One region of the Desulfonatronum zhilinae genome, then DNA from elsewhere that is predicted to be linked to it. Evidence: predicted binding sites of a transcription regulator. Region 1 holds the regulator's gene; the other holds the start of a gene.
The links. The regulator sigma-54, encoded in region 1, starts transcription at its own class of promoters, with help from an activator protein. The targets are predictions, from matches to a motif close to CTGGCACGGNNNNTGCTT.
Positions count from the first base shown of each region.

Region 2: a site for sigma-54 is predicted at 2,948-2,965, ahead of AC559A_RS06085 (glutamine synthetase III family protein). Genes of this name have one in related genera too.

Region 1 is NZ_FXUJ01000008.1:101,079-115,726, reverse strand. It holds gene AC559A_RS08595 (HEPN domain-containing protein) at 1-79, shown strand, start outside; gene AC559A_RS08590 (nucleotidyltransferase domain-containing protein) at 52-375, shown strand; gene AC559A_RS08585 (protein phosphatase CheZ) at 433-1,164, opposite strand; gene AC559A_RS08580 (TIGR04211 family SH3 domain-containing protein) at 1,246-1,929, opposite strand; gene AC559A_RS08575 (TRAP transporter large permease) at 2,110-3,414, opposite strand; gene AC559A_RS08570 (TRAP transporter small permease) at 3,411-3,923, opposite strand; gene AC559A_RS08565 (TRAP transporter substrate-binding protein) at 4,069-5,109, opposite strand; gene AC559A_RS08560 (ACT domain-containing protein) at 5,239-5,670, opposite strand; gene AC559A_RS08555 (phenylacetate--CoA ligase family protein) at 5,733-7,037, opposite strand; gene AC559A_RS08550 (hypothetical protein) at 7,133-7,798, opposite strand; gene AC559A_RS08545 (PTS sugar transporter subunit IIB) at 7,830-8,309, opposite strand; gene AC559A_RS08540 (PTS sugar transporter subunit IIA) at 8,322-8,723, opposite strand; gene rapZ (RNase adapter RapZ) at 8,771-9,670, opposite strand; gene AC559A_RS08530 (PTS sugar transporter subunit IIA) at 9,739-10,188, opposite strand; gene hpf (ribosome hibernation-promoting factor, HPF/YfiA family) at 10,192-10,737, opposite strand; gene rpoN (RNA polymerase factor sigma-54) at 10,811-12,244, opposite strand; gene lptB (LPS export ABC transporter ATP-binding protein) at 12,308-13,033, opposite strand; gene AC559A_RS08510 (LptA/OstA family protein) at 13,030-13,593, opposite strand; gene AC559A_RS08505 (LptA/OstA family protein) at 13,594-14,154, opposite strand; gene AC559A_RS08500 (pseudouridine synthase) at 14,407-14,648, shown strand, end outside.
Region 2 is NZ_FXUJ01000005.1:51,493-66,140, forward strand. It holds gene AC559A_RS06065 (nickel/cobalt transporter) at 1-141, opposite strand, end outside; gene buk (butyrate kinase) at 178-1,284, opposite strand; gene AC559A_RS06075 (phosphate acyltransferase) at 1,299-2,249, opposite strand; gene ilvN (acetolactate synthase small subunit) at 2,294-2,773, opposite strand; gene AC559A_RS06085 (glutamine synthetase III family protein) at 3,169-5,352, shown strand; gene AC559A_RS06090 (HyaD/HybD family hydrogenase maturation endopeptidase) at 5,584-6,084, opposite strand; gene AC559A_RS06095 (nickel-dependent hydrogenase large subunit) at 6,201-7,901, opposite strand; gene AC559A_RS06100 (hydrogenase small subunit) at 7,957-8,916, opposite strand; gene AC559A_RS06105 (FprA family A-type flavoprotein) at 9,537-10,739, opposite strand; gene rd (rubredoxin) at 10,807-10,965, opposite strand; gene AC559A_RS06115 (rubredoxin) at 11,011-11,226, opposite strand; gene AC559A_RS06120 (desulfoferrodoxin) at 11,304-11,678, opposite strand; gene rbr (rubrerythrin) at 11,823-12,398, opposite strand; gene AC559A_RS06130 (Fur family transcriptional regulator) at 12,470-12,883, opposite strand; gene AC559A_RS06135 (methyl-accepting chemotaxis protein) at 13,132-14,648, opposite strand, start outside.

The DNA of each region.
Region 1 (14,648 bases):
AGGTCTTGATTTCACATTACAAAGAGTAGCCCAGATAAAGGAGATGCGTCGATGGCTCAAAAACAAATTGCAGCGCTGATCGAAAATAGCATCAAAGAGTATATACAGATACTACGTAAAAATAGTGTTCCGATCCAAAGCTTATATCTTTTTGGTTCTCATGCAAAAGGAACGGCCAAGGCAGACAGTGACATTGACCTGGCCGTCTTCTGGGACAAGGATGAGATTGACGGTTATGATGAAGACGTACGCTTAATGAAACTAACACGGCAGATGAACGTATGCATCGAGCCTCATTCGTTTTCACGCAAAGACCTTGAACATCCGGACCCATTTGTTCAAGAGATCATGGCAACCGGTGCACGGCTCATTTAGGAGCATGAAACAAGAGCACGATTCAGACAGTCATCTCAAGAGAGTCCGAGCTTTGATCTAATCCAGCCCTAGCTGGGCCAGCAGATCGTCTACGTCGTTCTGGTTGGTCGTGGTTTGCGGGCCTTTGAGGTCCGAGGCTTTTTGTTTGGCTTCGGTGTTCAGGGTCTGGAAGTCCTTTTCCGGCTCCTCGTCAATTCCTTTGATTTTCAACCCCGTGGCCACGAACAGTTCCGTGGTGATCCGTTCCACCTGCTTGATGGCGGTAATGATCTTCTTGATCCGCTGGCCGGTCAGATCCTGGAAGGACAGAGCGGTCATGATCCGCATGAAGTCCTCGCTCAGGCGCTGGTTGGTGGCGATCAGGGCGTTCACGTCCGCGGCCCTGGCCCCGCCGCTGCGGAATCGCTCCAGGATCGCGGTCATCTCGGCCTGCAACTCCATCTGATCTTCCACAATGTCCATGACCTGGACCGCGGCCTGCTCCGTGGCCTTGAGAATCTCGTCGAGTTGATCCGAGGCTTCGGAGATCAGAGCGGAAGTTTGCCCGTCCACGATCGGAGCCTGTCCATCGTATTTCTTGGCTTCGGCGATTTCCTTGTAGATTTGCTTCAACCCGTCTTGCAATTCCGCGTTCAGGGTCCGGTAGAACTCACCTTGCATCAGAGATCGGCTGATGTTCTTCTGCAATTCTCTTTCCAGAGCCTGGACCATGGTTCCGCGTAATTCTTCGGAAATACGCGCGGCAATCCGATCCATGACCCGATCAGCCATTTCATCATTGCTGAGCATGGTGCTCCTCGCTGTGTTGCGGCCCATTAACCGTGCTCGCGTACGGCGTTCAGGCCTTGTGTTGTTCAAATTGCTTCGCGATCAGGTATATTGCAGGGTATTCCGCCGCTTGCCCTGCAAACGCCCGGTGATCACTCCGGCCAGCCAAGCCACCAAGAAGACCGCTCCGCCGGCGAGAAACCAGTAAAAACGGTCCCAGGACTTCAACTTGCTGTTTTCTTGGCGCAAGGTCTCGACCTCGACCTGAATATCGGCCAAGTCAGCCACTGTCTGATCGTAGCGTTGCCGCAAATCGAGAACATTGGACGCATCCAGCTGGAGAGCTGCATATTCACGGTCCAGATCCAGAAGCTTGTTGGAGGTTTCGGATAAGGTTTCCAAGAGGTTCCGGTTAACCTCTTCCAGTTCGGCGATCCGTCCCAGAGCCCCGCTGGATGCTGCATAAAGTTCATCATATTCCTCGCGAAGCTCCTGATATTTCAACGATACCGGAATTTCCGCGCTGGTGAAGCGCTTCAGCACCCATCCTTCAATGCCGTTCGGACCGCGGACCCGCAACCATCCCGACTGTTCGGCCAAAGCTTCCATTTTCGCCCCGGCGGGGAGCATCTGAAGAATCCGATGTTCAGTGGATGGTCCGGCTCGCTTGGAAATCTCCCGGACATCGGACACGTACACGGTTTCCGCCGTGGCAGTGCTCGGGGGGAAGGCAACGACGATTAACAGGACGACGGCGACAAACAGCATGATCAGACAGCTTTTCATCGGTGAACCTCAGTAAAATAATGGGCTTGGGTATACGAAACGCGTCTTTTCGTAACACTGAACCATGCCCAAAGACAACGCGTCCAACCACTCTTTTCCCGGGCGAACCGGTGGGATCAGGCATGCAAACCACCCATTTTCACGGCACGGAACGTATCTCGCCGCGACAGCATTTCCGACCTAGATCAGACCGGGCAAAAACGTGGTCAGAGCGGGAAAGGCCAGCAGAATGGCGATGCAGACGATCAACGCGGCCAAAAACGGCCAGATCCCCTTAAAGATGGTTTCCAGCGGGACGTCTGCGGCGATTCCCTTGACGATATAGACGTTCATGCCCACAGGGGGCGTGATCACCCCCATGGCCACGACCAAAACCATGATCACCCCGAACCAGATCGGATCATATCCCAAGACATTGACTACCACGGGGTAAAAGATGGGAATGGTCAACAAGACCAAGGCCAGGGCGTCGATGAAGAATCCCAGGACAAGGTAGATCAACAGGATCAGGGCCATGACCACGTAGGCCGGCAAATCCAGCTGCCCGGCCCAGGACGCCAGCTCGAAGGGAACGCGGCTCACGGCCATGAACCGCCCGAAAATCACCGCCCCGGCCACCAGAAGCATGATCATGGCCGTGGTCCGGGTGGAGTCGGCCAGGGCGCGCTTCAATCCTTCCCAGCGCAACTTGCCCTGGACCAGGGTCAGGAAAAACACACCGGCCGCCCCCACGGCTCCGGCCTCGGTGGGGGTGAACCACCCGGCGAAGAGACCGCCCAGGGACAGGGAAAAGATAACGAATACTTCCCAGATTCCGCCCTTCAACGCCGCGAAGCGATCCTTCCAGCTGAACACCGGTCCGGGAGGACCGAGCCGGGGATTGCGCCGAGCCATGAGGAAAATGGTGGCCATGTAGAGAAACATCAACAAAAATCCAGGGATGATCCCGGCCATGAACAGCTTGCCGATGGATTGCTCCGTGGCCATGCCGTAGACGATGAAGATCACGCTGGGCGGAAACAGGACTCCCAACGCCCCTCCGGCGGCCACGCTGGCCGTGGAAAGGGTGTCCGCGTACCGATATTTCTTCATCTCCGGGATGGCGATGGCCCCGATGGTCGCGGCCGTGGCCGTGTTCGACCCGCAAACCGCGCCGAACAACGCGCAGGTTGCCTGGGTGGCGATGGCCAACCCTCCGGGATAGTGGCCCATGGTCCGATAAGCGAAGGTGAACAGCCTGGCCCCGATCCCGGAGTAGAACGCCAAAAATCCCATGAAGATAAACATGGGGATCACGCTCAGGGAATAGGAGGAAAACGTTGCGTACAAATCCTTGGAAACGACCCGGAACGCCGCATCCGGAGAAACCAGCCAACTGAATCCCAGAAATCCGGTCAGGGACATGGCATAGGCAATGGGCATCCGCAGGATCAGAAGCACGAAAAACAGACCGATGCCGGCCAGGCCGACCAGTGTCGGGCTCATCGGCGCACCGCCATGCCCACCATTTCCACGGCGCGCAGGATCAGGATCAGGCAAAGCAGCCCAAGGGCAGCGGCAAGTCCGTAAACAAACGGATAAAAAGGAATTTTCGTGGTCAATCCCACCTCTCCGCTGGCCGCGAAGCTCTGGGCATAATCCAGCATGTGCCAGGAGCAGAACACGAAAAACACCGCGGCCGTGATGTTGGTCAGGCCGTCGATGCAGGCCCTGATCCGCTCGGGAAGCTTAGCCACCAGAAAGCCCACGGCGATATGCCCGTTCTTCAGTGCGCAATGGGCCAGGGCCAGACCCACGGCCAGGGAGGTCAGAAACCCCACGAATTCATATGTTCCAAGAATCGGATTCTTGAAGAACGCCCGCAGGATAATGTTCAGGACCACCAGAAACATCACAGCCAGAAGACTGATTCCGGCCACGGCGTCAAAGACCTTGCTGGCGGCCCAGACGTATTTTTCGGCGAGTTGAAGATAACGTTTCGAACGTGACGGCATTGAGGATAAGTGGAAAGCTGTTGAGAAGAAACACAGTCGCGCGTTCAGACGCTTTGCAAGCCAGCGAATGAACGCGCGCCGTGTTCAAGAAAAAACATATATCCGCGCCGAGAACGTTCCGGCACGGCAAAAAAGTCCCGTATGGTCAATACCGGGCGTTGTACTTCTCGGACAATTCGATCACCAAGTCCAGGGCCTCTTGCCCGGGCAGCCCACGACCAGCCATATCCCGGAGAAACTCGGCCTGGATCGGCAGGACCAGTTCGGTCCAGCGGGCCGTTTCCTCATCGGTAAGGTGGATCACCTGTTGGCCCGTGGTTTCCACGGCATAGGTCAGGGCCGCTTCGTTCTGCGCATCCCACAACCCCTTGGCCACGTCCTGGAAGAACTGTTCGGAAACCTCGGTGATCACCGCTTGCAGGTCCTCTGGAAGCCGATCCCACGCGCGTTGGTTCATGGTCACGAAGAACAAGGTATTGTAAAGAAACGGGGTCATGGTCAGATAGTCGGTGACCTCGGCGTGCCGCCAACCCTGCAAAACCTCCAAGGGCGAAAGATTGCCCTTGACCAGCCCGCGCGACAGGGCCTCGTAGGCCTCGGACTGAGGCATGGCCACGGGGATGGCGCCCAATGCGGCCAGAGTCTTGGCGCTCAGCCCGGTGGCCCGAATTTCCAAGCCTTGCAAGTCTTCCAGGGTGCGCACGGGCGATTTGGTGAACAGATCACCGGGTCCGGTGGCCAGGACCATCAGCAGCTTGGTGTCCTGGACCTCCGCCGGGTTCAAGGTCTTGATCGCGTCCCAGGCCACTTGGCTGGCGACCTTGGAATTCTTGTAGGTCACGCCGGGCAGTTCGAACACTTCCAACAATGGAAAACGACCCCTGGTGTAGGCGAAAACGGACAGGCCGATATCCGCGATCCCCGTGACCACGCCGTCATAAATCTCGGGAGCCGCGAGCAGAGTCTGGCCCGGATAGCTGACCACGTCGATTCGCCCGTCGGACGCCTCGGCCAGAGCCTTGGCCCAACCTTGGACCAGTTCCGTCTCAGCCGGGTGGGTCGCCGGGAAAAAGTGCGCCAAGCGCAAGGATACCGGACGCTGCGCCATGGCGGCGGTCGCGGTGAACATCAGCGCCAAAAACGCCGCCAACAAAATCATCAGGCACGTCAAACCCAATCTGTTCATCTCTGCCCCCTATTTTTCTATTTGCGCTCAACATGACTCAAACAGCCAGGACAGGCTCGGGGTCGATATCGATCCTGCCTCCAATGCCAAGTTGAACAGCAACACGTTACGGTCGTCATGTTCCGCGGCCTACAGATTGTAGAGTTCGTCCCCGGGGATGATCCGAATCTTGTTGGCTTGTAATATCTCAACGGCCTGATCCGTCCGGTCGAACCGGAAGATCATAACCGCGTCTTTTCCGGTCTGCTGAACAAAGGCGTACATGTATTCCACGTTGATCTGGTTATTGCTGAGCAGTTCCAGAATGAAATGCAGTCCCCCGGGCCTGTCGTCCACTTCCACGGCCACCACGGAGGTCCGGCCAACGGTGAAGCCGTTTTCCTTGAGCAACTGCTTGGCCCGTTCATGGTCCGTGACGATTAACCGTAAAATCCCGAAGTCCGACGTATCGGCCAAGGACAACGCCCGGATGTTGATCCCGCCCTGGGACAAGACCCTGGTCACGTCCGTCAGTCGCCCGGCCCGGTTCTCCAAAAAAATCGAAATCTGTTCCACTTTCATTGTTCTGCCCTCCCTGTAAGGGATTCAGGTTCTATGACGGATTGGGAAACCGTGATGCGCTCTCAGACCTTGGGCCGCTGGTCGATGATCCGTTTGGCCTTGCCTTCGGAACGAGCCAGGCTGCGCGGCTCCACCAGTTTGACCTTGGCCGTCACACCGAGAAACTCCTTGATGTTCCCCTGGATCTTGCCCTCCAGGCGCTGCAGATGGCGCACCTCATCGGAGAAAAGCTTTTCATCCACCTCCACCCGCACCTCCAGGGTGTCCATGGCGCCCTGGCGGTCCAGGATCAACTGATAGTGCGGGGTCAGGCCCTCGGTTTCCAGCAGCAGGGCTTCGATCTGCGACGGAAAGACGTTCACCCCGCGAATGATCAACATGTCGTCGCTACGCCCTTTGATCCGGCTCATCCGGACATGGGTCCGGCCGCAGCGGCAGGGAACGTAGTTGAGGGAGGTGATGTCCCGGGTCCGATAACGGATCAGAGGCTGGGCCTCCTTGGTCAGGGTGGTCAGGACCAACTCGCCGGTCTCGCCGGGCGGTAACTGCTCGCCGGTGATCGGGTCGATGATTTCCGGTAGGAAATGGTCCTCGAAAATGTGCAGGCCTTTTTGGGCCACGGCGCACTCCATGGCCACCCCCGGTCCCATGATCTCGGAGAGTCCGTAAATGTCCAGGGCGATCAGACCCAGCTTGGATTCGATGTCGTGGCGCATCTCCTCGGACCAGGGTTCCGCTCCGAAGATGCCGACGCGGATGGGCAGCTCACTGAACGGGATCCCGGCTTCCTGGGCTGCTTCGAACAGGAACAGGCTGTAGGACGGGGTACTGCACAGCACCGTGGGGCCGAAGTCCCGAAGCAGCATCACCTGACGCCTGGTGCCTCCGCCGGAAATGGGCACGATGGTCGCCCCCAGCTCCTCCGCGCCGTAATGCACGCCCAGCCCGCCGGTGAACAAGCCGTATCCGTAGGCATTATGCACGACGTCACCTCGGTTGACCCCGGCGGCCATGAAGGCCCTGGCCATCAGGGAGGCCCAATTCCGGACGTCGCGGTGCGTATACCCCACCACCGTGGCTTTGCCGGTGGTACCGGACGAGGCATGGATGCGCACGACGTTTTCCTTGGGCACGGCAAACAGGCCGAAGGGATAGTTGTTGCGCAAGTCCTGTTTCTCCGTAAACGGCAGGTACTTCAAATCGTTGAGGCTCTTGATCTGTTCGGGACGTATGCCGGTTTCTTCGAACTTACGCCGATAAAACGGCACGTTGGCGTTGACCCGTTCCACCAGGTTCCGGAGCCGGGACAACTGCAACGGCTCCAGATCCTCCCGGGGCGCGGTCTCTTTCTCGATGTCGAAAATCACGAACTATCCTCCTTGAACAATTGGGTATTCAGAACTGATCCGGGTGTTAGCGGCCCACGAAGCAACGCATGCCCGTGATATCCCGACCATGTCCGTCACGCGAAATGGCTGAACCAGTAATACCCTCCGGCCAGGGCCACCGCCCCCAGCAGCAGGGCGTAGACCCTGCGCGAGCGCAGGGAAAGCAGAACCCCGACGGTTCCGATCATCCAGACCATCGGCCAGGTAATGGGCAGCATCAGGACACGCCCGCGGAATTGCTGCAAGAACACGTCGGTGAGCGGCACGAGCAGGGCCATGACCACGATAAACGCCGTCAGATTCACCGCGACGGATTGGAGCAGGGCCATTCCCGCTGGATTCATCGGGGAGGTGGTTGCATCCGCGCCACCCCGCGTGGACTGAAGCATTTGCGTATACACGGCGTTTTGCCTCCGGCGCTGCAACAATTCGAGACGGCTGCCCAAAAGGGCCGTGGGCGCGCACAACAACATGACCATGAAGATCACCGGAGCCTGGACGAGATCGAAGACGTTCATCAAGGCTAAGGATGTCAGCAGGGCAAAGGGGCCATGCGGGGGAATGTACGTCCCGATGGGAAAGAGATCCAGAAAAAGCAGTTCGAAAAACAGCGCCACGGGCAAGGCCGTTTCCCACTGGCCGGTCACGGCCGCCCAAAGCATCCCGATCACCAGGGGCCGATCCAGAAATCCGAGATTCAGGCCGAATCGGGCCAGGGAAAACAGGACAAAAAAAAACACGCCAAGCCCGCCCAGGCCAGCGCGTCCATGCTCATCCCCACCATGAGGTCTTCACCTGCGTCGAATCGTTGGGAACACAGCGAAAATCCAGATGAATGCCCCGTTTGGCAAAGGCCTTCAGACAGCCGATGTCTTCGCTGCTCAGAGCCACATGCGGACAGAGTTGCTGTTTGCCCGGGGAATAATGCAGGTTGCCGATGTTTACGGTGCTCAACGCAAACCCGGCCTGCAAAGCCCGTTGCACGTCGCCGCACGTGGCGAACAGCAGCAGCGTGTCGCCACGTGGGTGGACGACCCGGCCGTGCTCATCCAAATGCTTGGCGATGCGCTCGACCCCGACGAAGGTGAGCTCCACGCCGCTGGGCACGGCCAAGCGGATGATCTCCTGACGCAGATCGTCGGCGGCCAGTTCGTCGTTGACCACGAGAATGTACCTAGCCCCCAGATACGGCACCCAGGCTTCGATGACCTGGCCGTGGACCAGACGATTGTCGATGCGCACCCAGTTCATGATCGCTCCGGCCTACTCCTTGGCCACCTTGCTGCGCAGAATATCCCCGGCGACGACGATTCCCTGGGATCCGGCCGCCTTGGCCTCCTTGGCCAGTTCGGCCAGGGACAGCTTGCGCGAACCGAGCACGCGCAGCAGCATGGGCAGGTTCACGCCGGTGATCACTTCCAACTGATGCTCGCTTTTGTTCAGCAGCGACAGACTCAAATTGGTCGGCGTCCCCCCGAACATATCCGTCAGAATGACCACCCCGGGACCGTGATCCGCGCTTTTGACGCTCTTTCTGATCTCTGTCAGGGACTTTTCCACTTCCTTGGTCACATCCACGCTGACGAAGTAGCAATCCTGCTGAGGACCGAGAATCAGCTCCGCGGCCTTGAGCAAGTACGCGCCGTACTCCGTATGCGTGACCAATACGACTCCAATCACCGCATGTTCCCCCAAAAAACCGAAATCCGCTGCTATCCCAGATTCAGGTGACGATGTTCAATGGTAACGGAAAATCCGACGGCCGTCAGCGCGGCCGACACGGCCTGGGACACGGCCACCGAGCGATGCCGCCCTCCGGTGCATCCCAGGGCCATGGTCAACCGATACCGGCCTTCCACCGCGTACAACGGCAACAGATACCGTAAAAAATCCTCGAACCGACCGATAAAGTCCTTTCCCGGGTCGTCCCCCAGCACGTAGAGGGCAATGGGCTCGTCCAGACCGGACAGGGGGCGCAGTTCCGGGTCGAAGTAGGGATTGGGCAGAAACCGCAGATCAAAGACCAGATCCGCCTCCAGAGGAACGCCGTACTTGAAGCCGAAGGAAATCAAGTGAATGCGCATCCCTTCGCCGAGTTTCTGATCCAGGGGCCATTTCTCCTGAAACACCCGTCGCAGGTCGTGGATGGAAAAATCCGACGTATCCACCACCAAGTCGGCGTGCTTGCGCAACCCCTCCAGCATGATCCGCTCACGGAAGATGGCCTGGTCCAATCCCATGCCCTGGGCTTCCAGGGGATGCGGACGGCGGGTGGTGGCGTAGCGCCGGATCAGCACGGCGTCCCGGGCCTCCAGAAAGACCAGTTTCGGACACATCCCGGCCAGGTCCATCCGCTCCACGAACTGCTCCCATTGCAGGGCGAAGTCCGGTTGGCGCACATCCAGCCCCAGGGCCACCCCGGCGTACTGGTTCAGCTTCATCTCCTCGGACAGGGTCAGCAACTGTCCGGCCAGCCCGGCCGGCAGACCGTCCACGCAGTAGTACCCCAGATCCTCGAAGACGTTCAGGACCGTACTTTTTCCGGCCCCGGACTGTCCGGTGATCATGACCAGGGAGAGTTCGCACGGTTTTCGCGGTTGGTCTGCGCTCATCGCGGTTTGCCTTTTGGGGTAGGGGCACGGCGCGCCGTGCCCCTACGGTGTGGACGAATAAAATACCATCACGCCGAACTGAGGGCGTCCCAGAAAAGCTCCTTGTCCTGGGCCGTGAGAAAGGCATGCCGAAAGGTCTCGTCCTTGAGCAGCCGGGTGATGGACGCCAGGATGCGCAGGTGCATTCCGGCGACCTGTTCCGGGGCCAGGACCATGAAAAAAATATGGCACGGTTTGCGGTCCAGGGCGTCGAAATCCACGCCTTCGGAACTGCGTCCGACCACCAGCACGATCCTGTCCAGCCCCTCCAGCTTGCCGTGGGGAATGGCCACTCCTTCGCCGATGCCCGTGCTCCCGAGACTTTCCCGGTCCTTGAGCACCCGAAAGGCCGCCTCGGCATCCAGACTCGGCACGTTTTGGGCCAGCACGGCGACCAATTCCGCCAGCACTTCCGTCTTGTTCCTGGCTTGCAAATCGGGGAGCAGCAAGTCCTTGCTCAAGAAATCCTTGAGGACCATCGACTAGATACCCGGGTCGATCAGACCGAAATCGCCGCTTTTCCGGCGGTAGATGACGTTGACGCGCTCGATGTCCGCGTTGAAGAAAACCAGGAAATCGTTGCCCAGGGCTTCCAATTGCATGGCCGCCTCGTCCACGGACATGGGCTTGGGCTCGAAATTGTCGGTTTCCGTGATGGTCTGGGCCCGCTTGCCGGTCTCGTCCTGGGTAAAGGTGATCACGTCCACCCGCGCGGACTGGCTCTTCTGACCGCGACGATGGTCCTTGTTCTTCTCTTTGGTCTTGCGCACCTGAGCCTCGAGCTTGTCCAGGACCAGGTCGATGGTGGAGTACATGTCCTCGCTTTCGGTGGTGGCGGAGAAATGCATGTCCTTGCCCGTGAGGATCACCTCGGCCATATGCCGATACTTTTCCACGGAAAGGTTGACGGCCAGTTCGCCCTGATCTTCAGGACGCAGGTAACGGTTGATTTTATTGAAACGCTCGCCGGCGTAGCCCTTGAGGTGATTGGACGGCTCGAAATTCTTGAAAGTAAAAGTTATTTCCATGCGACACCTCCGAAGTAAAACGGGTTCTGGGTTGGTTTGAGGTTGTTCGCTCCGTTGGGAGCATCCGGGATGGCTAAAAAATGGCCTTGCGCTTGGAAGACGACTCGATGTTCAACGCCATGCGGTACTTGGCCACGGTACGGCGGGCGATGTTCACGCCCAGGGACTTTTTCAAAAGTTGCGAGATCAGTTCGTCGCTGAGCGGACGCTTGGGGTCCTCTTCGGAAATCAGCTTCTTGATCTCCGCCTTGACGCTTTCCGAGCCGGCCTCCGACCCGTCGTCCATACCCAGGGCGCTGTTGAAGAAAAATTTCAGTTCATACGTTCCATGGGGCGTGCTCATGTATTTGCTGGTCGTGATCCGGCTGACCGTGGACTCGTGCATGTTGATGTCCAGGGCCACATCCTTGAGGATCATCGGCTTCAGATGCGTCACCCCATGGCGAAAAAAATCAATCTGGAACCGGACGATGCTTTCGGCGACCTTGTGCAGGGTCCGCTGGCGCTGGTACAGGCTTTTCATCAACCAGTGAGCGGATCGGACCTTTTCCTGAATGTAGTCCCTGGTCCCCTTGTCGTGAACGGACAGCTCCTTGGCGTAGGCCTCATTGACCATCAAACCCGGTATCTCGTCCTCGTTCAGAACCACGATGAAATCGCCGCCGTGCTGGAGGATGTAAACGTCCGGGCTGGTGAACTGAGGATCATCGGAGCCGAAGCTCTTGCCGGGCATGGGGTCCAGGCGCTGGATGCAGTCCAGGTAGTGTTTGATTTCCTCCATGGAGAGCTTGAACTTCTTGGCCAACGGCTTGTAGCGACGTTTTTCCAGCTCCTCCAGATGATCCTTGACCAGGGAGACCAGAATCGGGTCGTCCAGCCCCAGTTCGTCCATCTGGACCAGCAGGCACTCCCGCAGGTTCCTAGCGCAGACCCCCACGGGGTCCAGGCGTTGCATGATCCGCAGGATCCGCTCCGCCTCCTCCGTCTCGCAGCCGGCCATGGCGGCGATGTCCTCAATGGATTCGCAAAGATACCCCACGGCATCCAGGTTGCCAAGGATCACCTCGCTGACGGCCAATTCCCGCTCCGACAAGGCCGAAAGCCGCAACTGCCAGGAAAGATGGCCGATCAGCGTGGACTTGCCGGCCAGCCGGGCCTCGAAACTCATGCCCTCTTCCGGGACTTCCCAGTCCCGGCCCTGGATCTGTCGACTGATGCTGGAAAATTCTCCCAGGTAGTCCTGCCACTCCGAATCGTGAAGCTGCCGGGGCTCCTCGACGTTGACGGACTGGAACCGATCCTCGGCAGGGTCTTTTATCGGGGTCTCCACCGTCTCATCGATGCCTTCCGGCGCGATCTCCAATACGGGATTCTCCAGCAATTCCTGCTGGATGCTTTCCACCAGCTCCAGCCTGGAAAGCTGAAGCAGCTTGATGGCTTGTTGCAGTTGGGGGGTCATCACCAACTGCTGCGTCAACTTCAGTTGCTGGCGCAGTTCAAGAGCCATGTCGCGTTTTCGCCTCCATGACCGGGCTGACCGGTTGGAACGCCAATCCCGATTGTTGATCAATCATAAGCAAAAGTCCTCACCGAGGTAAACTTTCCGAGCGATGGAATCGGCCACGATGGCTTCCGGAGACCCTTCAAAAATGGCCCGTCCTTCGAAGACGATGGATGCTCTGTCGCAAATCTTCAGCGTTTCGCGGACGTTGTGATCCGAAATCAACACACCGATCCCCCGCTCCTTGAGGGACATCACGATCTCCTGGATGTCGTCCACGGCCAGGGGGTCGATACCCGCGAAGGGTTCGTCCAGCAACATGAATTTCGGATTCCGGATCAGGGCCCGGGCGATTTCCAGACGGCGGCGCTCCCCGCCGGAGAGAAACATGGCCTTCTGGTCGGCCAGTTTGGAGATGCCCAGTTCCTCCAGCAGGGCCTCGGCCTTTCTGCGCTGCATGGCCGGGGTGAAGTCCGTGTACTCCAGGATGATCCGCAAATTCTGCATCACGGTCAGCTTTTTGAAGACCGAACTCTCCTGGGGCAGGTAGCTCAGCCCCAGCCGGGCCCGCTCATGCAGCGGCCAAGTGGTGATCCGCTTTCCGTCCAGGTCCACCACCCCGCTGGTGGGCTTGATCACCCCGACCAGCATGTAGAACGTGGTGGTTTTCCCGGCTCCGTTGGGACCTAAAAGGCCGACGATCTCCCCCTGCTCGACCCGGATGGAAATATCCCGGACCACCTCTTTCTGGCCGAAGCTTTTGCGCAGACTCTTGCCGGAGAGAAGGGCCTTCACCGCGCCCCCTGTTCCCGAGGCAAAAGAAACATTCCTTCCACTCGACGATCGGTGCGTCCCTGCACATCCACCTCTCTTTCTTCAACATTGAGCGTGATCACGTTGCCTTCCAACCGGGTCCCGCCTTCTTCCACCCGGGCGTTGCCTTCCAGACGCAGGACGCTCTGGTCCACCCAATAGGTGGCCATGTCGCCGTGGCCGACACGGTCCTCGTGCTTCAGAAAGACCTGGCCAAAAGCGATCATTTGTTCAATGTCCACTTGAGCTTCCATGTCCTGTTCCGGAGCCATGCCCTCGGGTCGAGCCTCCCGGGGAAGGGTTCGCAAAAGCACTACCAGCCGCTCCGAACGGAGCTGAAAATTCGGCCTGTCCACCCGCACGTCCCCCATGAACTCGATCTGGTGATCGCGATGGGAGTAGCGCAGCCGCTCGGACGTGATCCGCGTCGGGATGGCCTGCTCTTCCGCCGAAGAACTCCAACCCGGAAACAGGAACAGCGCCACAAAAACGACCGGAAACGTGACCCGCAAAAGCCGGGTCAATGAAAACCGAGTTTCCATCTACAACCCGTGTCCGAAACTGTCTTTGGCAATGATCACTTCCACTCCGCCCTCGGCGTTGACCACCCAGGTGTGCAGGTCAACGTCGCCCCGCTTCGAGCGCAATTGCAGTCCTTGGCGGTCCAGGAGGATGTCACCGTGCAGAAAAATGGTTTCATCCACCTGAACGAAAACGGCCTCGTCGGAATTGAGATACGTCGGACCATATTCCATATGCACTCCGGACCAAAGCCGGATATCGCTGGTGGCCTGATCCACCTCCCCCAGGGGGGCGCTGACGATCACGGGAATGTCCCGACCATCCAGACTTTTTACGATGGTCGGGGCGTTGAGCAACACCATCTGTTGGCCTTGGTCGTAGGACGCGGACAGAGCCCGCAGGGTCCACAGGGTTCGCCCCTCCTGGCCCAGGCGCATCTCCACCCCGCTCATGCTCACGTCCGTGTCCGCTCCGCCGGCGATGGGACCGACGGTACGCCGCTCCTCGGGTGCATCACCGGAAAAGAAATATAAACCAAGCACGAACAGGATCAACGCTCCGGCAATGACTTTCCGACGCACGCCTCCTCCCCTTTGAATCGATAAAAAATGGAGAGTACAATCTTTGCAAGAGAAAATCGAGTGCCGATTTTCCTTCGAAATCGTTCACAAAAATACAACCGCCGCGTATCGACGGCCTGAAACTCCGACGCAATACCGACCAACGCCTATAGACGCCCCTGACCATGTGGTCAAATCAGAACTGGAATCGGAAGGAAAAAGGAACTCCTCCACACCTTGACCCTTCGGCGATCACGGACCTATTCTCTCCAGATGAACAGTTCGGAGGAGCATGATTCGGCGGCGAACACCACGAAGGTCGGACAGGCCATCCGGCTGAACAAGGCCCTGGCCCGGGCCGGGCTCTGTTCCCGCCGGGCCGCGGACGATCTGATTCTGGCCGGAGCGGTCATGGTCAACGGAACCGTGGCCGCCTCGCCGGGAATCCGCGTCGATCCAGCCGTGGACCATGTCCGGGTCCACGGACGCGAGATCCGCCTTGGTCCAGTCCAGCC
Region 2 (14,648 bases), on a different contig from region 1:
CTGGGAGGGCTGTTCCACGGACGGAGCGGCGGGCCGTTCCCGGGACGGAGGCGTGAGAAACGGATTTTGGGCCAGGGCTTGGCCGATCCAGAGCAACACAAGCATGGCCGTAATCAGGGCGGTTATGGTGGTGCGGATCATGCCGTGGACGCGCTTCCGGAGCGGGAAGCGGAATGGCTACAGGTGATGGGTTTCAAAATCATTGCCGACGTAATCCTGGACCTCGACCCTGCCTTCCAGGGCCGCCAGGGCACTTTCAGCCATAACCCGCGCCTCGGTCAAGCCCAGGACCACCTCGATCCGGGCCCAGGGCGCGAGCCGGGCTGTCAGCTCACGCGCCAGCAGCGCGCTGTGGGCCAGGCCGCCGGCGAGCACGATGGCGTCCAACGGGCTCGGATCGTTTGTGGTGACGAGGACCGGCAGCAGCGACGCGACGTGCTTGGCCGTTGCGTAGATAAAAGCGGCGACCACGGACTTGGCCCCGGCGTCCCCTTGTCGGACAATCTCCTCAATTTCCCGGAAATCGTTGGTCCCCAGGTGCGCGAACAACCCGCCTTCGCGGAGCACGGCGCGGCGCAGATCGGGAATATCCATGACGCCGTCCTCCAGAAGCCGGAGCAGAGGCAGGATCGGCAGAGCCCCGCTGCGCTCCGGGCTCATCGGCCCCTCGCCGTCCAGGGCATTGGTCACGTCCACCACCCGCCCGCGGCGATGTGCGCCGATACTTATGCCGCCTCCCAGATGGGCGACGATGAATTTGCCGTTTTCGTAATCAACTCCCAGACGGCGGGCCGCCTCCCGGGCCGCGCCGCGCTGGGACAGGGCGTGGAAGGTACTCCGGCGGCGGATGCGCGGCAGGCCGGTCAGCCTGGCTTCCGGGCACAGCTCGTCCGTGACCACCGGATCCACGATCAGCGCCTGGCCTCCGCAGCGCTGCGCAATCTCCAGTGCCAACGGCGCGCCCAGATTGCAAGGATGCTCCCCAAAGCGTCGCAAGCGCAAATCCCCAAGCATCTGCGCGTCAATCCGATACACCCCGCCGGGCAACGGGGCCAGCAACCCGCCCCTGCCCACCACGGCGTCCAGCCGATTTTCACCCGCCTGGTCGAGAACAGCGAGGATGGGTTCCAGGCGCAGCGCGAACTGGCTCCAGACGTCGGGAAACCCGGCCAGCTCGGCCTTGGAATGCTGAACCTCGCGGGACAACGTCGGCTCCAGGTCTTGGAACAGGACGACCTTCGTGGAGGTGGAGCCGGGGTTGATGGTCAGGATGGTCTTTTTCATGAATGTCCGGGGGGTCAGAGGTCGACTGGATGATGATGTTCCGAATCGTGGCTCACGGCTCGCACCAGATAGACCGCCAGGGCCATGGAAAGCAGCTTGGACCTGGGAGAGTCGCCGCGGGAGGGAACGACGATGGGCACGGAGCTGCCCACCACGACTCCGGCCACGTCCAGGCCGAGCAGGGTGTTCAGGCATTTGTAGAGCACGTTGCCGCTTTCGATGTCCGGCGTGATCAGAATGTCGGCCTGACCGGCGACTTCGTTCTGGAAACGCTTGCTGGCCGCGGCCTTGGCCGAGAGCGCGAGGTCCAGGGCCATGGGACCGGCCACATGGGCGTCGCCGAGGGCGCCTTCCCGGCCCATGCGCGCGATCAGATCTGCGTCCAGGGTGGACGGCATGGCCGGATAGTTGACCTTTTCCGTGGCCGCGAGCATCGCCGCCCTTGGAGCCGCAATCCCCAGGGCTCGGGCCACGGTCAGGGCGTTGCGCAGGATTTCCACCTTGCGCTGCAGGTTGGGGCGGATGTTGACCGCGGCGTCGCTGAGCAGCATCAGCTTGCCGGAATGCGGGTTCTCGAACACCGTGACATGGCTGAGAATGCCCTGGGGCGGAACGCCGCCGGTCTTGTCCAGCACGGCCTTGAGCAGCGTACTTGTGGAGACGGCTCCCTTCATGATCAGCGCGGCCTCGCCCTCCCGAAACATCCGGACGGCCTCCCGCACCGCGGCCTCGTCGTCCGGAAGGTCGACGCCGCGCAAGTCCGAAATGTCCGCGCCCAGATTCTCGGCGATGCGCCGGGTGGCGTCCATGTCGCCGATAAACACGGGCTCCACCACGCCTGCGGCGTAAGCCTGCATCGCGGCCTCCAGTACGAAGGCGTCCCCGGAACGGGCAATGGCCAACTTTGGGCTTTGGTCAGCCGTGGCCGCCGAACGGATCAGATCGTCGAGGGAAGTGATGGTCATGGGAGTCATGGGTGTCATCGGTGTCAACGAAACGGCCGAAGATATCATTCGTCCCCGCGCTTGAGGGCGATCATCCCGGAACGGCACAGGCTCTTGATGCCGTGGGGCTTGAGCATGTTGATCAACCCGTCCACCCGTTCCCGGTCCCCGCTCATTTCCACGGTGATGGTCCGTCGGCCCATGCCCACCACGTTGGCCCGGAACACCTCGAAGATCTGCATGATCTGGGTGGTGGTGGCCGGGTCCATGGCCACCTTGACCAGGATCAGCTCCCGGTCCACGAATTCCTTGCGTCGCAGATCGTCCATGCCGATAATCACGTCCATCGCGGCCATGTCCTCGGTGATCCGCTGGACGTCCTCGTCGGTCCCGTCCAGGCCGATGGTCAGCCGGGAAATGTCCGGGTCCTCGGTCTCCCCGGCGGAGATACTGCGGATGTTGACGTTGTATTTCCGGATGGCCTGGGCCATGTCGGCCAGGACTCCCGGTTTGTTTTTGGTCAAGGCGGATATGGTCTGGGTCATGAAGGAGACCTCCTTGTTCTGGCGGAATGCTGCCTGTTTAAATATTTATACATAAATGTAATATTAGAAGCTAAACTGATAAAAAAATGAGCATTGGAATACAAAAATGTAATAAAATTGTTTCCTGCCTTGCGGAGAGATTTGTAATCTCCTAATATATCATGCAATATTTTCTTGGAACGACTTTTGCTAAATTGCGTGCAAATGGAACAGGCCCTGAGGAAACAGAGGGGACGAGCCACGGGAGAGGCCTTTATGGAGAGTGCTCGTCTCCCGCGCTGGTCGCCGCGCTTTCTGCCGGGGACGATTCTGAACAGGACGTCAGGTTTGCAAGTACGTTTTTTCTTGAGGCCGGATATTTGTCAACACGAGAAGAGCTACAAAGGAGAATTTTCATGAGCGGAATCCAGTCACGTCTGAACGCCATTTCAGCGGTCACCAACTACGTACCCTCCGCGGCACCGCTGAACTTCGCGGAAACCAAGCCCACGGATCTGTTCGGCTGCAACGTCTTCAACGACAAGGTGATGAAGGAACGACTGCCTTCGGATGCTTACAAGTCTTTGAAGAAAACCATTGAGTACGGCGAAAAGTTGGACCCGGCCCTGGCGGACATCGTGGCCAACGCCATGAAGGATTGGGCCATCGAAAAAGGGGCCACCCATTTCACCCACGTATTCTACCCGTTAACCGGCCTGACCGCGGAAAAGCACGACGCCTTCCTGGTCCCGGACGGCAGCGGCGGGGCAATGGCCCAGTTCAGCGGCAAGCTGCTGATCCAGGGCGAGCCGGACGCCTCCAGCTTTCCCTCCGGGGGGTTGCGAACCACCTTCGAAGCCCGCGGTTACACGGCCTGGGACGTGACCAGCCCGGCCTACATCCTGGAAAACCCCAATGGAACCTTCCTGTGCATTCCCACGGCCTTCGTCTCCTGGACCGGCGAGGCCCTGGACAAAAAAACGCCGCTTCTACGCTCCTTGCAGGCCCTGAACAAGCAGGCCAAGCGCGTGCTCGGCCTGTTCGGCGTGGAGACCAAGCTCCCGGTGACCTCCTATGCCGGCCCGGAGCAGGAATACTTCCTGATCGACCGCAACTTCGTCTTCACCCGCCCCGACCTGCTCATCGCCGGTCGCAGCCTGTTCGGAGCCAAGCCGGCCAAGGGCCAGGAATTCGAAGATCAGTACTTTGGAGCCATCCCGCGCCGCGTCCTCTCCTTCATGATGGAAGTGGAGCGGGAGCTGTACAAGCTGGGCGTGCCCGTGAAGACCCGACACAACGAAGTCGCTCCCGGACAGTATGAAATCGCGCCGATCTTCGAGGCCGGCAACCTGGCCACGGACCACAATCAACTGGTGATGACCGTGTTGCGCAACGTGGCCAAGCGCTACGGCATGGAATGTCTGCTGCACGAAAAACCCTTCGCCGGGATCAACGGCTCCGGAAAACACCTGAACTACTCCATCGGCAACGCCGAACTGGGCAGTCTGTTCGATCCGGGGGAAACCCCCCATGAAAACGCCCAATTCCTGATCTTCTGCGCCGCGGCCATCCGGGCCATGCATAAGTTCGGCGCGTTGTTGCGGGCCACCGTGGCCACGGCTTCCAACGACCATCGTCTCGGCGCCAACGAGGCACCTCCGGCGATCATGTCCGTCTACCTGGGCGCGCAACTGACCGACGTGTTCGAGCAGATCAAGGCCGGAGCCGTAAAAGGATCCAAGAAGAAAGACGCCCTGACCGTGGGCGTGGACACCCTGCCGCCGCTGCCCATGGATCCGGGCGACCGCAACCGGACCAGCCCCTTCGCCTTTACCGGCAACCGCTTTGAGTTCCGCGCCGTGGGTTCCGCCCAGTCCATCGCCGGGCCGCAGGTGGCTTTGAACACGATGATGTCCGAGTCCCTGGACTACATGGCCACGGAACTGGAAAAGGCCACCAAGGGCGATCCCGGAAAGCTGAACAACGCCGTCCAGGCCCTGCTCAAAAAAGTCATCATTGAACACGAGGCCATTATCTTCAACGGGGACGGCTATTCCGAGGAATGGCACAAGGAGGCCGAAAAGCGCGGCCTGCCCAACCTGAAGACGACCCCCGAGGCCCTGCCCGAGATTACCAGCAAGCCGGTGATCGAGCTGTTCAAAACCTACGGCGTGCTCTCCGAGGCGGAACTGCATTCACGCCAGGAGATTTATCTGGAGCAGTACAGCAAGACCATCAACACCGAGGCCAACCTGGCCATCCGCCTGGCCAAGACCGTGATCTTTCCGGCCGCCGTGCGCTACCAGGGAGAGTTGGCCGCCACCTGCGCCAACCTCAAGGCCATCGGCCACGACGTGAAGATGATCACCCTGGAGGACGTGACCGCCAAGCTGCGTTCCCTTCAGAAAGCCGTGGGCGATCTGGAGGGTGCGCTGGGGAAGGTCCCTCATGGAGATACCCTCAAGGAAGCCAAGTATTTCTGCGAGGCGATCCTTCCGGCCATCAACACGGTTCGTGAATGGGCCGACTGCCTGGAGACGTTGGTGGCCGACGATCTGTGGGCCCTGCCCAGCTATCAGGAGATGTTGTTCATCAAATAGCCGGGACCCCACGCCTACTGGAAACGAAAAAGGCCGCCCATTGGGCGGCCTTTTTCGTGGTGAAATCAAATTCAACGACGCGGTTCCGTTTTAGAAAGTAACCGCGCGTTATACCATTCTAATGCAAAGCTTCTCTTTCGGGGGCGGTATCGGTATCGGCATCGGGGTCGAATTAGGATTATTAGCGAACAAACAGTATCGATCCCGATCCCGATACCGACGCCGATAGTATTATTGCGAAATCGGGCGATACTCGCCGCCCTGGTCCGTGATTTCCTGGAGTACGGCCTGACAGATATCTTCCAGGCGGGCCTGGCAGGGTGGGGTCAATTCGGTGCCCCAGGGGTCGAACTCCTTGGGCTCCATGCCGATGACCACGGCGTCCGGGCAGTTGCCCAGAACCTTGCAGGTGGCCAGGGTTTCCAAAAGGTCGGTCTGGTGCATGGAGTTCTTGAAGGCCACGCTCTTGCCCATCTCCACGCCGGCCAGACGGTACAGCGTTCCCGGGTCGCCGCCGTTGACCACGGCATCCACGACGATCAGCCGGTCAAACTCCATGATCGGTTCCATCAAGGCCATGCCCAATGTACCGCCATCCATGAGTTCGACGTTGGCTGAAAAGGAGTACTCGGCGCGCAGTTTTTCCACGGTCTTGACGCCGACGCCTTCGTCCTTGAGCAAAATATTGCCCACGCCAAGAACCAGAATTTTCGGAGAGTTCTGTTCGTTCATCGGATTTTCCAAATACGGAGAGCGAAGATTCCCCGACCCTCGGGGTCCCTTCGCTCTCCGTTGATGCATATCGTCCGGCGTCGCGAAAGGCAACGCCGGACGTTCATGTTATGTGGTTACAGGACCTTGAACTCGTGGACCTGGTTGGTCTTGGAGTCGATGACGTGCACGCCGCAAGCAATACAAGGGTCGAAGGAGTGCACGGTGCGCAACAGTTCCACGGGACGCTTCGGATCGGCGATGGGCGTGTTGATCAGCGCCTCTTCCACCGGTCCCAGCTTGCCCTTGTCGCAGCGCGGTCCGAGGTTCCAGGTGGAGGGGACAACCAGCTGGAAGTTCTCGATCTTGCCGTCCTTGATCTTGATCCAGTGGCTCAGCGCGCCGCGAGGCACGTCGGCGAATCCGACACCCTCGGCCTCGTCAGGCATTTCATGGTTCTCGGCGATCTTGTTGTTCCCGCTCTTCAGGTTGTCCACCAGTTCGTCCAGCCAGTCTTCCATCTTCTGGGCGATGGTCAGGGTGTGGATACCGCGGGCGGCAGTCCGACCCAGAGTGGAGTGCAGGGCTTCGGGGCCCACGCCGAGGTGGTTCAGGACCAGATCCACGGCGGCGACGGTTTCCGGCTGGCCTTTGCCGTAGGCCACCAGCACGGCTGCCAGCGGGCCGACTTCCATGGGCTCGTCATTGTACCGCGGGGCCTTCATCCAGGAGTAGCGCTCGGTATCGCCCAGCTTGGTGTACTTGGGCTCGGTCACGCCTTCGTAAGGATGCCGGGCTTCGGAACCTTCGTACCAGCTGGCGGCAACGTGCTCGTAAATGGCGTTGGGATCAACGTCATGCACGGTGGACAGGTCGCGATTCATGATCACGCCGGGCGGCAGCCAGCGGCTGTTCAGGTCTTTCTCGATTTTCGGATACTCGCCGAAGGCCAGGTAGTTGGTGCATCCGCCGATGCCGGCCCAGTCCTTGTAGTAGGAGGCCACGGCCAGCAGATCCGGGATGTATAGCTGTTCAATGAATTCCCGTGTTTCGCGCAACAGGGAGCGGTACTCTTCCAGCCGCTCGGGTCGCAGGGATTCGTAGCAGGTCACCCCGCCGCTGATGGTGAACTGGGTGTGCGGGACCTTGCCGCCGAAGATGGCGATGGCCCGGGTGGCCTTGATCTGCAGGCGCAGGGCCTCCAGGTAGTGGGCCGTGGCGATCAGGTTCACTTCCGGCGGCAGGTAGTAGGCCGGGTGTCCGCCCAGGAAGTCGGCGTTGGTGAAAATACCGAGCTGGCCCTGGTTGACGTAGGTGGTCAGCTTTTCCTGAACGGCCTTCAAGTCCTCGGCCTTGGTCGGACGCGGGGAGATGTTGTTGGCGATCTTGGCGGCCTTGATCGGGTCGGCCTGCAAGGCGCTGGTTACGTCGACCCAGTCAAGGGCGTGCAGGACGTAGAAGTGGATGAAATGGTCGGCGACGGTTTGCGAAGCCATGACCAGGTTGCGGATGATCCGGGCATTATCGGGAATCTCGACGCCCACGGCGTCGTCCAGGCATCGGGTGGATGCCAGGGCATGTACGTAGTTTCAGACCCCGCACGCGCGAGCGGTGAAGTGCTGCGCGTCTCTTGGGTCGCGACCCTTCAGAATGGTCTCCAGACCACGGTACAACTGGGAGCTGGAACGGGCGTTGACGACTTTGCCGTTGTCCACTTCCACTTCCAGACGCAGATGGCCCTCGATCCGGGTCAACGGATCGACGACGATCGGCCCGGAGTAGGCGCTTTGGGGCGTCACCGGAATGACCGGTGCGGCTTGGGGCTTACAGCCTGACATGGTATGTCCTCCTTACGATAGGTTTCGGGAATCGCGGTTTACGAATCGAGACAGCCTAGACCGGCTTGTAGAACGGGCTCAGCTGATCCCAGAACTTCGGCTCGCTGCAGCCGATACAGGGGTGGCCGGCTTCCACGGGCCAGTTGGTCTCGTTGAACTTGACCTTGGGACAATTGTTGTAGGTGTCCGGCCCCTTGCAGCCGACTTCATACAAACACCAGCCCTTTCTGGCTTCTTCGGAGTCAAAGGACGGGGCGAATTCGTAATTGAAGAAATGGTCCAGGCGCTCGCACAGTTCGTGGACCGACTCGCCGTAGAACATCTTCGGGCGATTCAAACGGTCCAGCTCGGGCATGCCCTTGGTCAGCAGGTGGACCACTGTGCCCACAAAGTTGTACGGGCTCGGCGGGCAGCCGGCGACGTTGATGGCCCGGGTCGGCAAGCCGAGGTGTTCCATCAGCTCGTTCACGCCCATGGCGGCGGTTGGGTTCGGGTCGGCGGATTGGACGCCGCCGAAGGTCGCGCAGGCGCCGATGGAAATCACGGCCTGGGCTTTGGGCAGATACTTTTGGGCCATTTCCAGCATGGTATGTCCGCCGACCATGCCGTAAATGCCGTTGTCCTTGGTGGGAATGGCGCCTTCGACTACGGCAATGAACCCGTGAGGCGAGTTCACGGCCTGTGCCAGGGCGTCCTCGGCGGCGTCGCCGGCCGCGGCCATCAGGGTTTCGTGGTAATCCAGGGAAATGGTGTCCAGAAGCAGTTCGTCAATGTACGGGTTGACCGTACGGACCACGGCCATGGAACAGCCGGTGCACTCCGCGAAGTGAAAGTAGACCACCGAGGGCCTGCGCGGATCGGTCAACGCAGCCGCCACCTGTTTGGCGAACGAGGCTTCCATGCCCATGACCGCGGCGACCGTCGCACAGAATTTCATGAAGTCGCGGCGATTCACGCCACGGCATTCGAGCCGTTTCTCGGCTCCTTCCTTTGCCAGACCAACACTGAGTCTCATAACCCACCTCCGTTTAAACGGTTAAACAGGAAGAAATCGCCTTTGGTGAAAAGCATTAAAGGTAAAGGTTTTCAGACATTGAAAAATTGTCGTTTCCCAGGGCCGGGTGGAATCGTCGTTTTACGACTCCAGGGCCTGTGAAAAAAAGAACATTTCAACACAATGCTTTTCCAAAGTATGGTGAATTACCTAGCCCCGCGACAGGAGCATGTCAACCAAAAGGGGACGAGAGCACACTTTTTTGTTTCATCTTACGAAAAAGCAACGGTTTGCCAAGGAATGATACTGATCAGTCGAGATCTCTCGATCATAAACGTGAAGTAACTACTCAGCACAGAGTAATGCTGTTGCCGGGGTCGGGGTCGGAATCGGGATCGGAATCGAAAACGCTGGGAAGCGTTCTAAAATCTTCCTGTTCCGATTCCGACTCCGATACCGACCCCGATTGCCGGAGCAAGAGCGGGCACAAAATGTGCTGAGTAGATACAACGTGAAAAGGCAACCGTCATACTCTTGGAACGCACCATGTGAAAGGGCGCTCATTGAGAGCGCCCTTTGCTTTCGTTCGATCCGCCTTCGCCCGGAATGAACGGGGCGACCGTGTATGATCCGCGAAAAAATCACTCTGGAACGCGAGCGATCACCTCCCGTCCGATCTTGCTGCCGAATTCCTGGCAGGCGTCCAGATCCTGGTCCGTGGGGACGTTTTTAACGCGCAACGGTTCGGCAACGATCTCCACCTTGGCGGATTGCAGGAACTCGGATATCTGTTTGGCCGCCTCGCCGCTCCAACCGTAAGAGCCGAAGGCCGCGCCGATTTTGCCTTGTGGCTTGAGTCCCTTCATATAAGTCAACATGTCCGCGAGTAATGGGAGCATGCCGTTGTTGTGGGTGGGGGAGCCGGCGACGATGGCCTGAGCATCCATGATAAACGGCATCACGTCGCTGTGATGGGCCGATTTCAAGGAAAACATCTGCACGCTGACGCCTTCGGCCATCATCCCATCGGCAATGGCCCGGGCCATCCGTTCCGTGCTTTTCCACATGGTGTCGTAGAAGACTACGGCCTTGCGCTGGGGCTTTTGGGCGCTCCACTCTCCATATTTGGCCAGTATTTCCGGAATATGGGTCCGCCAGATCAGCCCGTGGTCCGGTGCGATCATGTCGATGTCCCAGCCCACCTCCCCGACCTTTGCCAAAAGCTTTTGAACCAGAGGAGAGAAGGGCAGAATGATGTTCGCGTAGTAACTGGCGGCCAAGTCGAACAGCAGACTCTTGTCAACCTGGTCGTCGAACCGTTCGCTGGAAGCCAGGTTTTGACCGAAAGCGTCGCTGGAGATGAGCAGCTTGTCCTCCGGCAGGAAGGAAAACATACTGTCCGGCCAGTGCAGCATCTTGGTTTCCAGAAAGGTGACCGTACGCTTGCCCAGGCTGATGCTCTGGCCGGAGGCGACGACCTCGTAGGGCCAGTCCTCACGGTGATAATGACTGATCAAAGCCTGCTTGGCGATGGGCGAGCAGAACACCTTTTCCGGTTTGACGATCTCCATGATCTTGGGCAACGCCCCGGAGTGGTCCGGCTCCACGTGGTTGACGATAAGATAGTCGATTTGTTCCGGATCAATGGTGGCCTTGAGGCAACGTAATAATTCGTCCACATGGTTCGCCGGGACCAAATCGAACAGGGCGATTTTTTCGTCCTTGACCAGGTAGGCGTTGTAGGTGGTGCCGCGAGGGGCAAGGGAGTAGCCGTGAAAATCCCTGAGGTTCCAATCCACGGAACCGACCCAGAAAATATCCTTTTTGATTTCGACTGGCAGCATTCGTGTTCTCCAATAAAAAAGCCCTCTCCCGGACTTCTGGAGAGGGCTTGGTAGGTGATGGTCCGGGTTACCCTTCCGGCTCGAAATTGTCCTTGGACGCTCCACAGACCGGACAGGCCCAGTCAGCGGGAACATCGTCGAAGCTGGTTCCCGCGGCGACGCCGCTGTCCGGATCGCCTTCCGAGGGGTCGTAAACGTAACCGCAGATACTGCACACATATCGCATAAGCGACTCCTTAAGTTGGGCTAAAAGGTGGGCAAAAGATTTCAATCATCCTTTGGGAGCTTCCTCAACGGCCGAACCGGGCCCGGCCAAAGGGCGGAACGATTTGGTTCCGGCTCCGCAGACCGGGCATTTCCACGTATCCGGCAGATCCCGAAACGCCGTTCCGGCAGATATCTTGCCGCGCTTGTCGCCCCGGTCGGGGTTGTAGATGCATCCGCAATTCGTGACTTGGCACTGGTACATGTCTTCCGGGGTAGCCATGCTTTCTCCCTGTGTTCCCCGCCGTTAGGCGGGTTAGTCGTCAAGCGGGATGCCGAGTTGGAAATCAAGCAACTCGGCTAGGCCTTCCAAAGGCCGTGCAGATTGCAGTATTCGCGAGCCGTGACCTGTTCGGCCTGAATACAGAATTCAGCCACGGGCTCTTGGCCGGGTTGCAGGAACTGCTTGTACGACTTGCCGTCCGCGATGATTTCGATCCATTCGATGTAGTGCTTGGCTTCCATGGGGTGAAGAGTGCTTCCCACGGTCACCTTGTAACCGTTGGCCGTCTTTTCCACCACGGGCACATGCTTTTCCTTGGCGGCGTCCACGGTGTTTTCAGTCATCAACTTCATGGGTTCGCCGCAACAGACCAGCTCTCCGCCACCTCCGTGCAGGACGTCGATGATGTTGCCGCACAGGTCACACTTGTACACTTCATGTTGTTGGGCCATTCCTACGCTCCTTGTCTGATTCATGGGGAATAAGGATAAGTTGAAGCCTATTCGGATACGAACCGCCCGTCAAACCATTTCCAAATACTTTCGCCCGGCCGGTGGAGCTTCCGGGTGGTACTTCCGGCCGGGCGCGGTTGAACGCTACCAATTTTCCTTAAGGACTTCAAAATGCGACTGGGGATGGTCGCAGGCCGGACACGTGTGCGGAGCCTTGGTTCCGGAGCCGACATACCCGCAGTTGCGGCAACGCCACGTCACGGAAAGGTCCTTCAGAAAGACTTTCCCGGATTGAATGTTCGCGGCCAGTTCGCGATATTGCTTTTCGTGCTGCCGCTCGGCAATGGCGATAGCCTCCATGGCCGCGGCGATTTCCGGAAAACCTTCTTCCTTGGCGACCTTGGCGAAACTCGGATACATTTCGGTCTGCTCGTGGTGCTCGCCTTCGGCCGCGGCGATCAGGTTCTCATAGGTGTTGCCGATCACCCCGGCCGGAAAGGAGGCCGTGATTTCCACCTCGCCGCCTTCCATGAACTTGAACAGACGCTTGGCATGTTCCTTTTCCTGGTTGGCCGTTTCCTCGAAAATAAAGGAAATCTGCTCATACCCTTCCTTCTTGGCCTGCTTGGAGAAGTAGGTGTACTTGTTGCGCGCCTGGGACTCCCCGGCAAATGCGACCAGCAGATTTTTCTCGGTTTGGGTTCCTTTCAGTCCGCTCATGATGATGTCCTCCATGGTTTCGTAGGGTTTCGTGGTTTTCAAAACAGGTCGCGCATCGAGAGAACGCTTTGTCAGCCGTTTTCACGCGCTGTCATGCAATCCGCGCAAATGCCGTACAGCTCCAGCCAGTGCCCGGTAATCCGGAATTCACTCTCGGCCTCAAGGGCGGGGTCCCGGCGCATGACCACCGAAGCGGCGTCCGAAGGCAAATCTCCAACCTTTCCGCATTCAACGCAGCAGACGTGCAGATGCGGGTCCACGAACGCGTCGAAGCGCATTTGCGAACCGATCTTGTCCAGCTTGCGGATGAGTCCCTGGGAGTGCAAAAATTCCAAGTTGCGGTAGATGGTCCCCAGGCTGACATGGGAAAGGCGCTTGCGCACCAAGTCGTAGACCTCGTCGGCGGTGGGATGTGTCCGAGTCCCGCGCAGTTCTTCAAGGATGATTCTTCGCTGTGGCGTCAAACGAGGGTTGGATTTCGGCATGATTGGCGTCCTTCTGTTGCGTAAACGAGAACTATTCCTATTAGCTGTTGGTGCAGTTTGTCAAGCCCGCGGAATGAACAAGGGCCAACCTTATCGTGCTCAGCGAAGCGAAGCTCGTTCTCGTGCCCGGAATCGAGAAAAATCGAGCGGAGTGAGACCGCGCGTAAAACATAAGGGGGCGGCCCCGGCAATGTCCGGTCCGCCCCCTTCCTTTCCTTCGCGTCGAAATACGTAGAAATCGTGTCCGGTCAATTGTCCTGAAACTTCTTGACCAGTTCGTTCAGTCGCTCAGACATTTGCGCGATCTCCTGAATGCCCCGATCCGCCTCCTGAATGTCCCGGCTGTTGGCCGTGGACAATTGACTGACCTGTCCGATGCTTTCATTGATTTCGTCGCTGGTCACGGATTGCTGCTCAGCAGCGGTGGCGATGGTCCGGATCATGTCCGCCATGGATTCGGACCGTTCAACGATTGTTTGCAGGGCTTCCCCGGCGACCAGGGCCTTTTCGGCCGTGTTTTCAACCACGGACCTGGTTTGCTCCATTTTTTCCACGGCGTTCCGGGTGCTGGACTGGATCGTGGTGATCACCTCCTCCACCTGCTTGGTGGCTTGCACCGTACGCTCAGCAAGCTTGCGAACCTCGTCGGCGACAACGGCGAAACCGCGTCCGGCATCTCCGGCCCGGGCCGCCTCAATGGCCGCGTTCAGGGCCAAGAGGTTGGTCTGGTCGGCGATATCATTGATCACGTTCAGGACTTGACCGATGTCCTCGGCCCGTGAGGCCAGATCGTTCAGGGAGCGGGCCAAGGCATCCGTATCCTGAGCCACGCGTTTCACGTCATCCACTGTCTCCCGGACGCCTTGGCCGCCTTCCTGGGCGCTCTGCGTTGCCTGGGCCGCGGCTTCGGCTGTTTGAGCCGAACTGCGGGCGACTTCGATGACCGTGGCCGTCATCTGGTTCATGGCCGTGGCCGCCTGGGTGGTCTGTGACTCGGTCATCCCGATCCGATCGCTGACCGTGATCATCTGGTCCGAAAGTCTTTGGGCCATGTTCCGCAGAGAGTTCGACACCTCGGTTACATCGCGGGCCACGACAAGCAAATGGTCTTGCTGTTTCTGTATCCGAGCCTTGGCTTTTTCCTCCTGGGTCAGGTCGATGACCACACCAATGGCGCCGATCACCTGACCCTGAGCGTTTTTGAGCGGAGAAACTTCACGGTATATCGGCACAATGTGTCCGTCGGGATGGGTGTATTCCCGCTTGCCTTTGACAATCGTGCCCTCGCGAATAACCTGTGAGGCGGCGCAGGAGCCTGGGGCCACCCCCATCATCTCGCATGTTGGGTGCCCGAGGATACTTTCTCTGGATTTGCCAAGCAATTCGACTGCTTGGTCGTTGATAAAGGTGACTTTTTCTTCATGGTCCGTCACGTAGAGGGGGACGGCAATGCCCTCTAAAACTTCTTTGTTGTACTCCAGTTGATCCTGGATGCTTTTGACCATCGTCCCCAGGTTGCGGGCCAGCCGCCCCAGTTCGTCGGAACCGGTGATGTCAAAGGTGACGGAGTAGTCGCCTTGACTGATTTTTTGGCTCGCGCCGCTCAATGTCGCTATTTTTCCGACAACGGCTCTGCGCATGAAAATCAACAGGCTGGCCAGTAAAATGGCGAATCCGCCAAAGGAAAGCGCCGCTCCTTTGACTTGATGGTCCCTGAGCGTCGCCATTTCCACGCCCACGTCTTGAAAAACGAGCATGGCGCCCA